Regions from separate parts of the Shouchella oshimensis genome, predicted to be linked through region 2. Evidence: riboswitches for the same ligand, from Rfam matches in the RefSeq annotation. Region 2 holds a riboswitch; the other holds the start of a gene.
The links. A riboswitch is a leader RNA that binds a small molecule or an ion and turns the genes downstream of it on or off. The one in region 2 is predicted to bind S-adenosylmethionine.

Region 1 (8,102 bases), 1.2 Mb from region 2:
TCCAAGTAAGCCTGTTAATTACTGTTTATTCTGTCGTAGCTATTTTATGTATTCCCATTGCCGGTTATCTATCCGACCATGTAGGCCGTAAACAAGTCATTATTCCAAGCTTATTTCTTGCTGCATTGGGTGGAGCGTTAGCTGGTATCGCAGCCTGGAAGATTGATTCTCCGTATATGTGGATTTTAGTTGGTAGACTGTTACAAGGTATAGGAGCAGCTTGGGCAGCACCGATTGCTTTTCCTCTTGTTGGGGACTTATTTACCACAGAAAAAGAAGTGAGTGCGGGTTTAGGTTTAGTTGAAACATCTAATACATTTGGTAAGGTAGTTAGTCCAATTTTAGGAGCATTTTTAGCTACCTTTGTTTGGTTTCTTCCCTTTTTTTCCTTTCCACTTTTTTGTTTCATTTCGATTGGAATGCTTCTTTTTTTAGTGAAAGTACCAGAACGACAAGATAAGCCGAAAAAATTTAAAGCCTTTATTCAAACCATAAAAGAAACATTTAAACGTGAGGGACGATGGTTGTTTATCGTTTTTTTTATTGGCGGTTTGTGTATGTATTTGATATTTGGGCTGTTGTTTTATTTATCAACAAGTCTTGAAAAAGAGTATGGCATTCATGATATGAAAAAAGGTTTGGTACTTGCGTTTCCACTTGCTGCGTTGTGTTTCTCATCCTATCTAACTGGAAAGCTAATTGGTCAAGATAAAATGCTAATGAAGTGGTATACGGTTGGTGGCTTGGCGATTGTGTCGCTCTCTATTCTGTGGATATCGTTCTCAAATGATATCTATGTGCTTTTAACAGCCTTATTTGCAGCAGGCTTAGGCATAGGCGCCGCATTACCCAGCTTAGATGCGTTTGTAACAGAAGGAATCAAACAAGAACAACGAGGCTCAATTACATCACTCTATAGCAGTATGCGATTTGTAGGAGTTGCTTTAGGGCCACCGGTTTTTGCCGCATTAATGAATGCAAATCATTTTATCACATTTTTTTTACATGCGATTTTGTGCTGCTTTGCTTTAGTACTTACCTTAATCATGATCAAACCCGAGAAAACAATCAAAAGCACATGGAGCTGAAGATGGACGATAAAAAGCAAAAGAAGGTATACTGCTTATAAAAGCCAAGGGAGAATTCGGTTATGCACACCTTTATGGATGCCTATCAGCGTGAGGTTCAACTTGCATTCAAAAAAGATCCGTTCTCAAGTATGCCTAAACATGTTTGGGTAATATGTATGTACAAGAATCAATGGTTATTAACCAACCATAAAAAGCGCGGATTAGAGTTTCCTGGCGGCAAAGTGGAGCAAGGAGAGAGTCCACTCGATGCTGCTAGGAGAGAAGTTTTTGAAGAAACAGGAGCCAGCGTGAAGACCATACAATACATTGGTCAATACACAATAAGCGATCAGCAAATTTGCAAGAACATTTATTTTGCAGAGATTGATGACGTGGAAGAGCAAAACAATTATTTTGAAACAGAAGGACCTGTACTAGTAAATGAATTACCGGACCAAATTGCTGAAAATCAAGACTACAGCTTTATTATGAAAGACGGGGTATTACAGTACTGTTTAGAGTACATACAAAATGTTCAAAAGTAAAAGGTGTGATTGACGTGGGGCAGATTATTCAGAAGCAGAAAGTTCCATCACCTCATCCAGACATCCACTTGTTCATAATCACGTATTGGAGTTCAGGGTTAAGAGTTAAAGGCTACCTTGCTGAGCCTACTTGGAGCTCATCCTTGCCAGGTCTGATTTATCTTCGAGGTGGAATCAAAAATGTCGGAATGGTTCGAGTTCAGCGGTTAATTCAATGGGCCTCGGAAGGTTTTGTTGTGTTTGCTCCTTTTTATCGTGGAAACCGCGGCGGAGAGGGTAACGAGGATTTTGGAGGAAATGACCGTGAGGATGCAGTGAGTGCCGTAGATGTGCTCCTAGAAAACAAACGTTATGATCAAAACCAAGGCATGCATGCGATCGGATTTTCAAGAGGTGGAGTAATGGCTTTGTGGACAGCTATCTATCGGGATGAGGTCAAAAGTATAATAAGTTGGAACGGGGTTACGGATATGTTTCTCACCTACGAGGAGCGTGTTGATCTCAGAAGGATGATGAAGCGAGTCATTGGAGGAACCCCTACAAAGTACCCTGAACGCTACCTGTGGAGGACCCCGTCACTGCAATTAGAATCAATGAAAGCATCGGTGCTTCTTATACATGGTGAGCAGGATGACCATGTCTCAATTGACCATGCTCATCGATTGGAGAAACAACTCCTTGAAAAAAAGAAGCCGGTTGAGAGCTTGGTACTTTTCAGCATACACGCATCAATTTCCACTAAAAGAGCAGCAACGTACCTTACATGAAGCGGCGATATGGATGAAAGCCCAATCTAAATAACGAAAAAAAGTGTCATCAAATGATGAACACTTTTTTTCGTTATTCTATCTTGGTCCAGCTTGAGTGATCTCATCAGCTAGGCCAGTAAATTTTGTGAAGTTTTGCTTGAAGTTATCTGCCAGCTCAGCCGCTTTTCGTTCGTAGGCATCTGGATTTGTCCAAGTTGATTTAGGTTGAAGAACCTCATCGGGAACTCCAGGGCACTGCTTTGGAATGTGTAAGCCAAACACTGGATCCTCGGTTGTCTCAACATTTGCTAATTCTCCCTGTAAGGCTGCTTGCACCATAGAACGTGTATGCGTAAGTTTCATCCGTTGACCTACTCCATATGGTCCACCAGACCAACCTGTATTAACTAGGAATACATCTACATCATGTGTTCTAATCAAGTCACCTAACATTGAAGCATAACGGTGTGCTGGCAATGGCAAAAATGGTGCTCCAAAGCAAGTAGAGAAGGTTGCTTCAGGCTCTGTAATGCCTCGTTCTGTCCCAGCAAGTTTACTTGTGTATCCAGACAAGAAATGATACATCGCCTGCTCACGCGTTAATTTACTGATAGGAGGTAAAACCCCAAATGCATCAGCAGTTAGAAAAATTATGGTATCTGGATGCCCGGCAATACTTGGCTCAAGTGCATTTGGAATGTAATCAATTGGATACGCTGCACGGGTATTCTCTGTTAGCGAGACGTCGTTGTAATCAGGCTCACCATTTTCCTCAGAAACCGCCACATTTTCAAGTACTGTTCCAAATTTAATTGCATTCCAGATCTGTGGTTCTTTTTCTTCAGAAAGATTTATGCACTTTGCGTAGCAACCACCCTCAATGTTAAAAACACCATTTTCAGACCAAGCATGCTCATCATCCCCTATTAATAAACGATCGGGTGATGCTGAAAGTGTGGTTTTACCTGTACCGGACAATCCAAAAAATAATGCCACATCTCCCTCTGCACCGGTGTTTGCTGAGCAATGCATCGACAAGACATTCTCCTCTGGAAGAAGGTAGTTCATAATTGAGAAAATTGATTTTTTCATTTCTCCAGCATATTCAGTTCCACCAATTAGAATCACTCGTTCTTCAAAGGAGATCATCACAAAGGCTTCAGAATTCGTTCCATCAATTGTCGGTTCTGCTTTAAATGTTGGTGCAGAAACAATGGTGAAAAGCTCACGATCAAGCGTTACATCCGTAGAGCTTGGGCGAATAAAAAGCTTGCGAGCAAACACTTGGTGCCACGCAAATTCATTAATGACTTGAATTGGTAGTCGGTAGGCAGTATCTGCTCCTGCAAAACCTTGAGAAGCAAAAAGCTCTTCTTTTTCACCAAGGTGAGAAAGAACTTTATGATATAACGAAGTAAAGACCTCTTTTGATATTGGCTTGGTTAACTGGACCCCAATCAATGGTGTCACGAACCGAGTCCTCTTGAACAACAAATTTATCCTTAGGAGAACGACCAGTGTACGCACCGGTTTCTACGCTAAGTGCGCCTGTTGCTGTAAGTATACCCTCACCTCTTTGGAGAGAGCGTTCAACCAAACGAGAAACAGATAGGTCATGTTTGGTTTGTGGACTTGATAATAATTGTTCTAATTTCACCGGGATATTCATGGTTTTCAAAGCGCATTCTCCTCTCGAATGATCATCTTATATGGTTGGTTAATGCTAATTAGTATAACACATTAATATTATTAGTCTATACTTTATGTGCGTCTTTTTAGATATAGTGATTAAACTTTGATTAACCTTGCTATGATTGACTTTTCAGTATCGATGTTATATAATTTTTCGCGAACGGATCTTATCGGAGAGCCGGCGGAGGGACAGGCCCAAAGAAGCCCAACAACCACCATTTTAATAAAATGGAAAGGTGCTAACCTGCAAGGCATTGCCTTGAACGATAAGAGGTTAAAGGACAACATTTCAACCCTTTTCCTCAGTAAGGAGGATTGGGGTTTTTTATTGTGTATATTTAATCTCAACCTGGTAATCAGGCTGATAAGAGAAGATTAGAATGAGTTGGAAGGGTGAAAAGAGATGGCAGAATTTAAAAGTCGACAGCTATTTACATCAGAATCGGTGACAGAGGGACATCCAGATAAGATGTGTGATCAAATTTCTGATGCGATCTTAGATGAAATCTTAAAGAAAGATCCTAATGCTCGTGTAGCATGCGAAACATCTGTGACTACAGGCCTTGTATTAGTTGCTGGAGAAATTACAACTAGTACATATGTTGATATTCCACGTGTCGTGCGTGATACGATTAAAGGTATTGGTTATACACGTGCAAAATACGGTTTTGACGCAGAAACTTGCGCTGTTCTTGTTTCAATTGATGAACAATCAGCTGATATTGCTCAAGGTGTGGACAAAGCACTAGAAGCACGTGAAGGGCAAATGACAGAAGAGGAAATTGAATCAATTGGTGCTGGAGACCAAGGTTTGATGTTTGGTTTTGCAACCAATGAAACAAAAGAGTTAATGCCACTACCTATCTCTCTGAGCCATAAGCTAGCTCGTCGTTTGGCAGAGGTTCGTAAAGAGGAGATCATTGACTATCTACGTCCAGATGCTAAAACGCAAGTAACAATAGAATATGATGAGCAAGGAAAACCTGCACGAGTTGACACAATTGTTATTTCAACACAACATCATCCAGAGACTACTCTGGAGCAAATTCAGCATGACATGAAAACTCATGTGATTAACGAAGTTGTACCTGCAGAGTTAATTGATGAACAAACAAAATATTTTATTAATCCAACAGGTCGTTTTGTCATCGGCGGACCTCAAGGGGATGCAGGACTTACAGGTCGCAAAATTATCGTTGATACGTATGGTGGATACGCACGACATGGTGGGGGAGCGTTCTCTGGTAAGGATGCAACGAAGGTTGACCGTTCTGGAGCATATGCTGCTCGCTATGTAGCAAAAAACATTGTGGCTGCTGGCCTTGCTGACAAGGCAGAGGTACAGCTTGCATATGCAATTGGTGTAGCCCAACCTGTATCAATAGCGGTTGATACATTTGGAACAGGAAAAGTATCAGAAAGTGAACTTGTTACACTTGTTCGCAAAAACTTTGATCTTCGTCCAGCAGGTATTATCCGTATGTTAGATCTACGTCGTCCGATCTACAAGCAAACGGCTGCTTACGGTCACTTTGGTCGTACGGATGTAAGCTTACCGTGGGAAGAAACAGACAAAGCGGCTGTATTAAAAGAACAAGCAAGTATTAAAACGGTTTAATCTATTTCAAAAAAGCATCCAACAATCATTTGATTGTTGGATGCTTTTTATTTTACTAAGACTGCATTTGTTTATAGAGTTGACCTTTTTCTACATATTCTGTACGAATTCGCTCCATATCAGCCAGGTCATCATCATTAAGGTCACGAATCACTTTTGCAGGACGACCAAAAGCAAGTGTATTTGGCGGAATAACTTTACCAGGAGGCACTAAACTGCCTGCTCCAATAAAAGCACCTTCTCCTATAACAGCTCCATCAAGTATCGTTGATCCCATTCCGATCAATGCCTTTTTATGGATGGTACAACTATGTAGCATCGCTTGGTGTCCAACTGTAACATCATCCTCAATGATGAGTGGATACTTTGGACTTTGATGAAGCAAGCTTTGATCTTGGATATTTACTCGTTTCCCGATGCGTGTAGGGGAGACGTCTCCGCGAATAACCGTTTGGAACCAAACACTTGATTCATCCCCTATTTCTACATCACCAGTGATCGTAACGTAATCGGCAATAAAGGCACTTTCAGCAATAAGTGGCTTTTTATTTTGATATGGATAAATCATATGTGCTCATCCTTTCCGTCTCATAAAAAAAACGCTATACTTAATTCTAACGTAAAATGATAAGAAGGTAAAAATTCAACAAGATTCTACTGTGGAGCAAGGAGATGATCAGTGTGTGGAAATGGGAAGTAACAGAGCCTAGAGGTGTAGTCGTCATGGTTCATGGAGCAGGTGAGCATCATGGACGTTACCAATGGCTAGCTAAGAAATGGAATGAGCATGGATTTGACGTCATCATGGGGGATTTACCTGGTCAAGGTAAAACACGAGGTCGACGTGGTCATATTCAATCCTTCCAGCAATACTTAGATACTGTAGAAGAATGGCTGAATGAAGCAAGGCAAAAACAACTTCCAATTCTACTCCTTGGACACAGTATGGGCGGATTAATCTCTATTCGTACCGTGATGAAAAGAGATAATTCATTAATCTATGGAGTCATTTTATCTTCACCATGTTTGGATTTAAGCCATCCATTACCAAAAGCAAAAAAAGCGGCCTCTAAAGTTTTGCAGCATGTTGCACCTACCTTTAGTGTGAACTCCGGTATTCGATCAGATCGAGCAACACGTAACCAAGAGGTTATTGAAGCCTATTTAACGGATCCACTTAAAGTAAGTAAAGTGTCTGCGAGATGGTACCAAGAATTAGAGAAAACAATGCGTGTGACCAGACGTTATCCAGAAAAATTCCCTAATATCCCTTTGCTAGTTCTTCAAGCAGGTGAGGATTATTTAGTTGATAAAAATGCAACGCAAGAGTGGTTTAATCATTTAATCCTTACTCAAAAATCATTTAAAGAGTGGGAAGGCTTATACCATGAGCTATTTAATGAACCAGAGAGAGACGAAGTTTTTCGACATGCCATCAGTTTTGTCAACTTGATGTTCCCATAATACATTTTTGAAAACAGTGAGCACACGGGGTGCTTGCTGTTTTTTTGATTGGCGAGGTGTGGGTGGAGCAATGGACGCTGGAATTGGAGCAATGGAGGTGAGAGTGGAGCAATGGACGCTGGAATTGGAGCAATGGAGGTGAGAGTGGAGCAATGGACGCTTGGAAATGGAGCGATGGAGGGAAGAGTGGAGCAATGGGCCATGGAAATGGAGCGATGGAGGGAAGAGTGGAGCAATGGGCCATGGAATCAAAACGATAGAGGGGAGATTGAAACTATAGCCCCTGGAATCAAAACGATAGAGGGGAGATTGAAACGATAGAACGCGAAATCAAAACGATGGAGGGAAGATTGAAACGATAGCCCCCGGAATCAAAACGATGGAGGGAGGAATGAAACGATAGCCCCTGGAATCAAAACGATGGAGCAAAGATCGAAACGATAGCCCCAAAAATCACAACGATAACTCACAAAACTAACTCACAAAACTAACTCAACAACAAACAACAAAAACCTCCTCACATCAATTGAGTGGGGAGGTTCTCTTGCTTACGATCTAGCTTCGCCTCTTTTTAACAGTTCTAGCTTTCCAGTCTCAGGATGGATCACTAAACCATGGACAGGAATTTCTTTTGGCATTAGCGGGTGGTTTTCTACAATATCAACGCTATGTGTAACGCTCTCTTCTACGTTTGCAAAGCCAGTTAAAAATTGTTTGACGTCAACTCCTGCGTACTCAAGTGGTTCAATGACATTCATGTCAATGCCTCGTGCTTCCGCTTTTTTGAGGAAGCTTTCTGATTCAAGTCCGGCCATTCCGCAACCGTGATGACCAATAATCAAGACTTCTTCTGCTTGAAGCTCAAAAACGGCAAGTAGGATACTTCTCATGATACTTCCGAAAGGGTGAGAAATGACGGCCCCTGCATTACGGATAATCTTAGCATCTCCTTGTCCAATATTCA
Region 2 (8,102 bases):
AGGAGAAGGAAGAGTTACAGATCCTTCTCGCTTTAAATGAACTAGCGGGTGTCTCGGTAGACATTGTCCAGGATGAAGCTGGTCGTCGTATTTTTAGGGCACGGATCAAGATAGATGAAGGTGCGGCAGGTGTCAATGCCATGCAGCTTGCTGAGAAATTGCGCAAGGGAGACATCGCGATCTACACACGCGATTACGGAGTGCGGGAAGGCTTCTTTGATATTGATCCTCGTCCTCTTAGTGGCGATGATCTTCAGGTGTTGGAATCTAGAATACGTCAGCTTATTGGAGGTCAGTAAAATGTCGAGTCTCTCAAAACGCTTTTATAAAGATCGAGTGGCACTGAACGTACTAGCAAACAGTATAGACAATGCGAAGGATATTTTTCAAGCAGCAGAGGGGTATGTTGTCGTTGGGGTGCTTTCAAAAAATTACCCAACCGTAGACGAAGCGGTAAAAGCTATGAAGGAGTACGGTGAGGTGATTGAAGATGCTGTCTCCATTGGGCTTGGAGCGGGAGATAATCGTCAGGCGGCGGTTGTGGCTGAGATTTCTACGCACTACTCAGGCAGTCATATTAACCAGGTGCTTCCGTCTGTAGGAGCCACTCGTGCGAATCTAAATGGAAATGAAAGCTGGATTAATGCGCTCGTTTCTCCAACAGGTAAGCCAGGTTACGTGAATCTCTCAACAGGACCCATCAGTGCCGAGCAAAAGGAACAGGCGATTGTTCCGGTTGAGGCTGCGATCGCCCTTGTGCGAGACATGGGAGGGAATGCATTAAAGTACTTTCCGATGAAAGGATTAACGACAGAAGAGGAATACCGTGCCGTGGCAAAGGCGTGTGGAGAAGCAGGATTCGCACTCGAACCAACGGGTGGCATTGATAAGGAGAACTTTGAGGCAATTCTGCGTATTGCTCTGGAGGCAGGTGTGCCGAAAATTATCCCTCATGTGTATTCATCGATTATTGATAAGGAATCTGGTAACACGAACATTGAGGACGTAAAAGAGTTGATGATCACCATTAAAAAGCTGGTTGATGAGCATGAGTAAGCGGATTGCAGCCTTTGGCGAGGTGATGATGCGATTACAGGTTCCTGGCTTTGAGCTGTTATCTCAGGCGAACACGCTCCATTACTCGTTTTCAGGAACGGGTGTTAATGTTGTGTCTGCCTTGTCGCATTATGGTCATGCTGGGTATTTGGTTTCAGCTTTACCTGCCAATCCGCTTGGGGATGCGGCTGTAAGCTATCTTGGTAAGCTAGGCATCTCTAAGAATTACCTTGTACGATGGGGGCAGTATCTTGGTCACTATTTTCTAGAGAATGGAGTTGGTCCAAGACCAAGTCGCGTGACATATTCAAACCGGCTAGAGAGCAGCTTCAACACCGCACCTGAATCGATCTATGACTTTGCTCAGATAGCGGAAAACGTGGATGTTGTTCACTTTTGTGGGATTACCCTTGCTATGAATGATACAGCTCGAACGAATATCGGGCGGTTTGCAGCAGCTGTAAAGGAAAGTGGTGGACTCGTTGTCTTTGACTGTAACTATCGCCCTTCGCTGTGGGGTGAAGATGGGTATGAAAAAGCAAAGCCGTATTACGAAGACTTGCTTACGAAGGCCGACATCGTGATGATGAATGAGAAGGATGCCTTGCATGTGCTCAACATGCAAACTAACAAGACAGACCGCACGGAACAGCTTAAAGAGCTCATTCCAGCTGTAGCAGAAGCCTATTCCATTCGAGTTATTGCAGGTACGCATCGCACGATCCACGAGGATCAAACACACTCGTTACGGGGCTATCTATACAAGGACAAACAATTTACCTTTTCGAACATACTGAGATTTACCGTGCACGATCGAATTGGGGCGGGAGATGCTTTTACGAGTGGCATTATCCATGGAGAACTGGAGGAGCTGTCACCTGAAACAACTGTTACGTTTGCGACAACAGCAGGGATGCTGAAGCATACAACAGTAGGTGACACACCAATGTTAACCGATGAGGATATTTTTGAAGCGATGTCTTCACAAGGTGGCGATATTAGAAGGTAGTTAAAAAAGATCAACTTAAAAATGGCAATTGACAAATATCTAATTCTTTCATAACATTGTGAAATACATATAATTGAATATCTTATCTAGAGTGACTGAGGGACAGGCCTGATGACGTCCGGCAACCATCATGTGTGACATGAAAGGTGCTAATTCCTGCAGAATGTTTCATTCTGAGAGATAAGTTTTTTTATGAAAAGCCTCTTTCTGATGAAAGGGGCTTTTTTGTTTTTTTGATACGCACTGGGATCGTGAATGAAGGCGACACGATGTTCATTGTGTCGCACCAGCTTCAGTTTGTGAGAGAGATCTCTGACCGCGTTATTTTTATGGAGATTTATAAATGAGGGAGGACATATAAATGAATCCAATCGAACATATCTTAACTGACTTTCCTCTAATGATTTTAGATGGAGCACTGGCGACAGAGCTTGAACGCTATGGGTGTGACTTAAACGACCCATTATGGTCAGCCAAGATTTTACTCGAGAAGCCGCGCGTGATTAAGCAGGTTCATACGGATTATTTTGAGGCTGGCGCAGACTGTGCAATCACAGCAAGCTACCAGGCGACTGTGAAAGGCTACAGGAAAAGAGGCTTGAGCGAAATTGAAGCTGCTATGTTGATTAAGCAATCCGTTCATCTTGCGGTGGAAGCACGGGACGAGTTTTGGAGTGTTGAGGGGAATCAGCTTGGACGTCCAAAACCGATTGTTGCTGCGTCGGTTGGTCCGTACGGTGCGTATCTTGCCGATGGCTCTGAATATCGCGGAGACTATGGATTATGCGAAGAGGAGCTCGTTTTATTTCATAGAGAGAGAATAAGACTCTTAATTGAAGCGGGTGCGGATGTTCTGGCATGTGAGACGATTCCGTGTTTGGTAGAGGCCAAGGCAATTGCTCGTATATTAAAGGAATTTCCTGATGTGTATGCGTGGATCTCGTTTAGCGCAAAGGATGAGTTGTATATTAGTAGTGGAGAAAGAATGGCCGACTGTGCAGAGTGGCTAGCGGGAGAGAAGCAAGTAGCGGCGGTTGGCATCAATTGTACGGCTCCGCAGTTTGTGGAGTCGTTGATTACTGAGGTTAAATCGGGCACGTCGAAACCAATCATTGTGTATCCAAATTCAGGTGAAGCATATGATGCCGATAGTAAGCAGTGGAGTGATGAGGGTTCATATGAGTCGTTTGTTGCAAGCACGAAGCGGTGGTTTGAAGCTGGAGCTACGGTGGTTGGTGGATGCTGCCGGACAACGCCTGAGGACATTAAAGGGATTCGTGAGTGGATGCGCAAGTACAGAGGGAAGGAATTGATTGAGAGGATCGATTCCTTTTTCTTATGCTAATTCTCCCCCTGCAACCGCTCCACACTCTCCGAATGAAAAGGAGAAGCCTCCCCTCATCTACTACACTAAAAGGATTTCTGTCCAGATCAAAGAAATTAAAGCACTGCATTCCTCCAAAATCCTCAGTCTCCCTTCTCTTCATTCCCCCCAACATACTTCACCGAATGCATATGCGTCTTCGTTAACTCAATCACTTCTTGAATAAACGTCTCTCGATCTTCCTTAAAACCCTCTCTAATCCAATACTTCAACAATCCATAAAACCCATAAGCTGTGTACTTTTTAAAATATTCCATGTTCACGGGGGCATGATCAATCGTCTCAAATTCAAATTGCTCTTGATATATTTTCAGAATGGTTTGCGGGAAACGAGTATGTAAGCCGGGTAAGGTATCCTCATATTTAATTAAGGAAAAGAAGTCACGATTGGTGTAAATGTAGGTGACAATATCAAAGGACGAATTTTTCAGATGGGTTGTATGCACTTTTTGCCCGGGTACGTAGGAATTACCGACAGACTTTTCTAATCCTGCTAATGTCGTCACAAGTGTATCTTCGGCTAAGTCTAGTTTGTCTTTGTAATGAATGTAGAATGTACTACGGTTATAGGCCGCATGATCGACAATGTCTTTTACTGTTACGTGATGGTAGCCCATTTCCTTGATGAGCTCGATTAAGGCGTGTCTGAAATGTGCTTTGGTTCGATTTTGTCGTTGTGATGACTGTTCATGATTCATGGAATAATCTCCTTCAATCTAGACACTTTTCATCAATATGTCTATGTAGTAGACATATTGAGAAAACCTACTGATTGTTAATTGTGAACAAAGTAGTACAATTTAGTTACATAAGTTAGGCACTCATAATAGATACTATCTATTATACATGTCTGGATTATGCAGATAAGATTAGCCTAGGGGGCATTATGATGGGAAAATTACAAGACAAAGTAGCAGTGATTACCGGCGGTGCATCTGGTATTGGGGCAGCCACTGCAAGATTATTCGTTTCAGAAGGAGCCAAAGTGGTTCTTGTTGATTTAAATGAAGAGAAGGGCAAGGCGTTTGAAAAGGAATTGAAAACGCTTAATGCAGAAGCTCTTTTTATAAAAGCAAATATTACGAGTGAAGAAGATGTGGCAAATATCTTCAAACAAACAGTTGAAGCGTTTGGCACGGTAGATGTTGTTTTCAATAACGCGGGAATTGGCCGTGTTCATCCATCGCATGATTTAGAGTACTCAGAATGGCGCAATACGGTAAATGTTGATTTAGATGGTGTCTTCTTAGTTGCACGTGAATCAATCCGTGAAATGTTAGAAACAGGCGGCGGTACGATTGTGAATACGGCTTCTATGTACGGATGGGTAGGCTCACCTGGATCAGCTGCTTATAACGCAGCAAAGGGTGGAGTTATTAACCTAACTCGTTCTCTTGCTCTTGAGTATGCAGATAAGAATATCCGTGTGAATTCACTATGCCCAGGTTTTATTGATACACCAATCATTCCGGAAGATGACAAACAGACATTAGCTGGAATGACACCAATGAAACGTCTTGGTCTAGCTGATGAAATGGCAAAAGCCGTATTATTCATGGCTTCTGATGATTCTTCTTATATGACTGGGAATAGCTTGATTGTTGATGGTGGGTATACTGCACAGTAATGGAACATAATTTACTCGCTTCAAAAAAAGGTCTGTATAAAACAGGCCTTTTTATTTTGATCAAATTCTCTGTTTCTTGTTATGAACTGGGTAACATTTGAAATAAATTACCTGAAATGGTTTTAATTTTTGTGTATAAAAGGAGTAAATTCTTTTAGTGACGAATTAGTATAAGAGGACAACATATATTGGAGGATACTAGAGATGAGTTGGATTGATTTGAAAGAGGAGTCGGAGATCAATGATTTGCTAGAGAGATTCGGTTATTTTCATGATGGATGCTTGAGGGAAATGCATATGTGGACAGGGACTTTTGTTGATGAAAATCTATCTATGACTGTCCCTGGAGAACTAGATACGAATGTAAAGCTGTTATTTCAACGTCAGTATAGCGATCTTTCTGCAATTGAATTGCTTTTTGAAGGTGTGACAGGTATTCATATTACTCCAACGCCTGAAAATTATGACTCAATTATCCATGATGCCATTATTTTAAAAAGAAAGAACTGCTTTTATTGGTCAGATGACTTTGATTTTCAACCTGAAAAAGAAATTGAAAATGGTGTGAGTTGGATTGCAGCAAAAAAGCTAAAGTGGAGAGAAGCAAATGGGTGGTTAGGTAAGAAAAATCGTTATGGCAACAATGAGTAGGTATCTCAAACTAGTGTATACACTGTTTACACTAATTAAGGACGAGGTCACATTACCGGGTTACGGCCTGCTTCAACATTGGATTAAAGATACCCCATTTTTTATACACAAAAATACCCTACAGATAGACTCTCCGAAAGAATCAACTCTGTAAGGTATTGTTGCTCATTCACTAATAAATCGCTACTTTCCCATAAGGACCCTGAATAATCTCTATTTGTGTTTCAAAGATATCAGTTAAGAGCTCTGGCTGCATGATTTCGTCTACTGATCCGAACGCAGCAATTTGTCCTTTTTTCATGGCGCAAATTCGGTCAGAATATTTTGCGGCGAAGTTAATATCATGCATAACCGTGACAATGGTTCTCCCGAGTGTATTGGCAGCTTCTCTTAGATGCCCCATCATTTGAACGGAGCGGGCGACGTCAAGATTGTTTAACGGTTCGTCTAATAGGACGTATTCCGTCTCCTGACACAAAACCATTGCGACATAAGCTCGTTGTCTTTGGCCGCCGGAAAGCTCATCTAAGTACCTATTTTCTAGAAGAGTTAAGTCTAGAAAATCAATATACTTCGAAACGATGGTCTCATCTTCATTCGTTAATCTTCCTTTTGAATAGGGAAATCGTCCGAAGCCAACAAGTTGTCTCACTGTGAGCTTTGTGACAAAGTGATTTTCTTGTCGTAAGATGGTTAAGATCTTTGCTAGATCCTTTGATTTTGATGCTGAGACGTCCATATTGGCTACTTGAATCTGTCCTTCATCAATATCTAAGAGTCTGCCAATCATTAAGAGTGTGGTCGATTTCCCCGCACCGTTTGGACCAATTAAAGAAGTGAGCCCCGCTTTTGGGATCTCTATATTTAACGGTCCGATTATTTCCTCGTTACTATATGACTTTCTCACATCATTAATCTGTATCATAAAGACCTCTTCCTTAAGATGACATATAAAAAGATGATTCCACCGAACAGTTCAATGATAATTGAAACGACTCCTTGAGCATTAAATACATGATACATAAGGAAGTAAGCACCCGTTAAGATCAAGAATCCTATTGCTAGAGCCATCGGAAAGATATATCTATGGTCATAGGTTGGTGCGGCTTGATAACTAAGTGTAGCCACTAAGAATCCATAGAACGTAAGCGGTCCAATTAAAGCCGTTGAAATAGACATTAAGATCGCAACTAGGATAAGGATATAAATGATGCTAAAGCGATGATTCACGCCAAACGTAGTAGAGACCTCTTTGCCGAGTGACAGGGCATTTAATTTTTTTGAGTAGGCAAATACGAGAAACATAACTACGGCTACTATGGGAATGACCACAGGGAAATAATCAGAGTCTGCGTTATTAACAGAGCCAAATAGTCTAGCCTGTAAGATATCGAACTCTGAAGGAGAAAGGACTCTTCTCATGAACGTGGAAACGGACCTAAGTCCTGCCCCAATAATAATGCCAACTAAAAGAAGAAGCTGCAAGTTCCCGTATTTCCCGGAAAGTAACCATCCGTAAAGGATTAAACTCATCAACACCATCGCCCCAACTTGAAACAGAAACGATCCGATTCCAGTAAAGTTTATGAACGCCGCCGCACCAAAGAAGAAGATGGTACTCGTTTGTATGACAGAGTACAGCGATTCAAAACCTAAAAGGGAAGGTGTAATGATCCGGTTATTTGTGATGGAATGGAAGGCCACGGTTGCTAAGCTTTGACAGATCGCCGCTATAATCATGGCAATAAGTGCGACCACCCTTCTCTTCGTCACAGGGATGAATGAAGGTGAATCGATAGGAACTGGATTGTTATAGACCAGGAGACCATAGGAAGCAAGGATGCCTAAAGCGATTAAGGATAATAGTAATATCCAATAACGTCTCTCTTCTTTTTTGAAACGAAACGCTCTAGCCGATCTCTTTTTATTTTCTAGCTTTAGTTTGGCGTTAACATTTTCGTTTCTTCTTTCTTCCAACGTATTCATCTGGCCCTCCTTGGTCTTCTCTGCCTCAATAAGATCGTGATAAATACCACGGCACCTACTGTTCCAAGAATGAGGGAAACAGACACTTCAAAAGGCTTGATAATGGTTCGAGAAATGATGTCACATACCGTAATGGTTCCCATACCTATCACACAGACCCAGGGCAAATTACTCCTTAGATCATCCCCCCTGAACATCGAAACAATATTCGGCACGATTAAACCCAAAAAAGGCAAGTATCCTATGACCGCCGCAACAATCCCAACAGCGATAGAAATAAGAGCCGTACCAAAAAGAACGATCATATTGTAATTTACGCCAAGACTTTTGGCGATATCTTCTCCTAGACCTGCGAGCGTCAACCTGTCAGCACAAATAAAGATGAGAAT

Region 1: another riboswitch for S-adenosylmethionine. It lies ahead of metK (methionine adenosyltransferase); the one in region 2 lies ahead of mmuM (homocysteine S-methyltransferase).

The regions. Positions count from the first base shown of each region.
Region 1 is NZ_JAMQJY010000001.1:1,421,175-1,429,276, reverse strand. Features, by position in the region: gene NDM98_RS07645 (MFS transporter) at 1-1,088, shown strand, start outside; gene ytkD (RNA deprotection pyrophosphohydrolase) at 1,151-1,615, shown strand; partial or broken gene NDM98_RS07635 (alpha/beta hydrolase family protein) at 1,624-2,416, shown strand; partial or broken gene pckA (phosphoenolpyruvate carboxykinase (ATP)) at 2,461-4,042, opposite strand; SAM riboswitch class I at 4,221-4,329, shown strand; gene metK (methionine adenosyltransferase) at 4,460-5,674, shown strand; gene NDM98_RS07620 (gamma carbonic anhydrase) at 5,730-6,242, opposite strand; gene NDM98_RS07615 (alpha/beta hydrolase) at 6,356-7,138, shown strand; gene NDM98_RS07610 (hypothetical protein) at 7,250-7,459, shown strand; gene NDM98_RS07605 (beta-class carbonic anhydrase) at 7,687-8,102, opposite strand, start outside.
Region 2 is NZ_JAMQJY010000001.1:2,573,302-2,581,403, reverse strand. Features, by position in the region: gene NDM98_RS13530 (DgaE family pyridoxal phosphate-dependent ammonia lyase) at 1-299, shown strand, start outside; gene dagF (2-dehydro-3-deoxy-phosphogluconate aldolase) at 301-1,056, shown strand; gene NDM98_RS13520 (sugar kinase) at 1,049-2,065, shown strand; SAM riboswitch class I at 2,145-2,252, shown strand; gene mmuM (homocysteine S-methyltransferase) at 2,427-3,410, shown strand; gene NDM98_RS13510 (TetR/AcrR family transcriptional regulator) at 3,533-4,147, opposite strand; gene NDM98_RS13505 (SDR family NAD(P)-dependent oxidoreductase) at 4,339-5,076, shown strand; gene NDM98_RS13500 (hypothetical protein) at 5,281-5,727, shown strand; gene NDM98_RS13495 (iron ABC transporter ATP-binding protein) at 5,900-6,652, opposite strand; gene NDM98_RS13490 (iron chelate uptake ABC transporter family permease subunit) at 6,649-7,713, opposite strand; partial or broken gene NDM98_RS13485 (ABC transporter permease) at 7,710-8,102, opposite strand, start outside.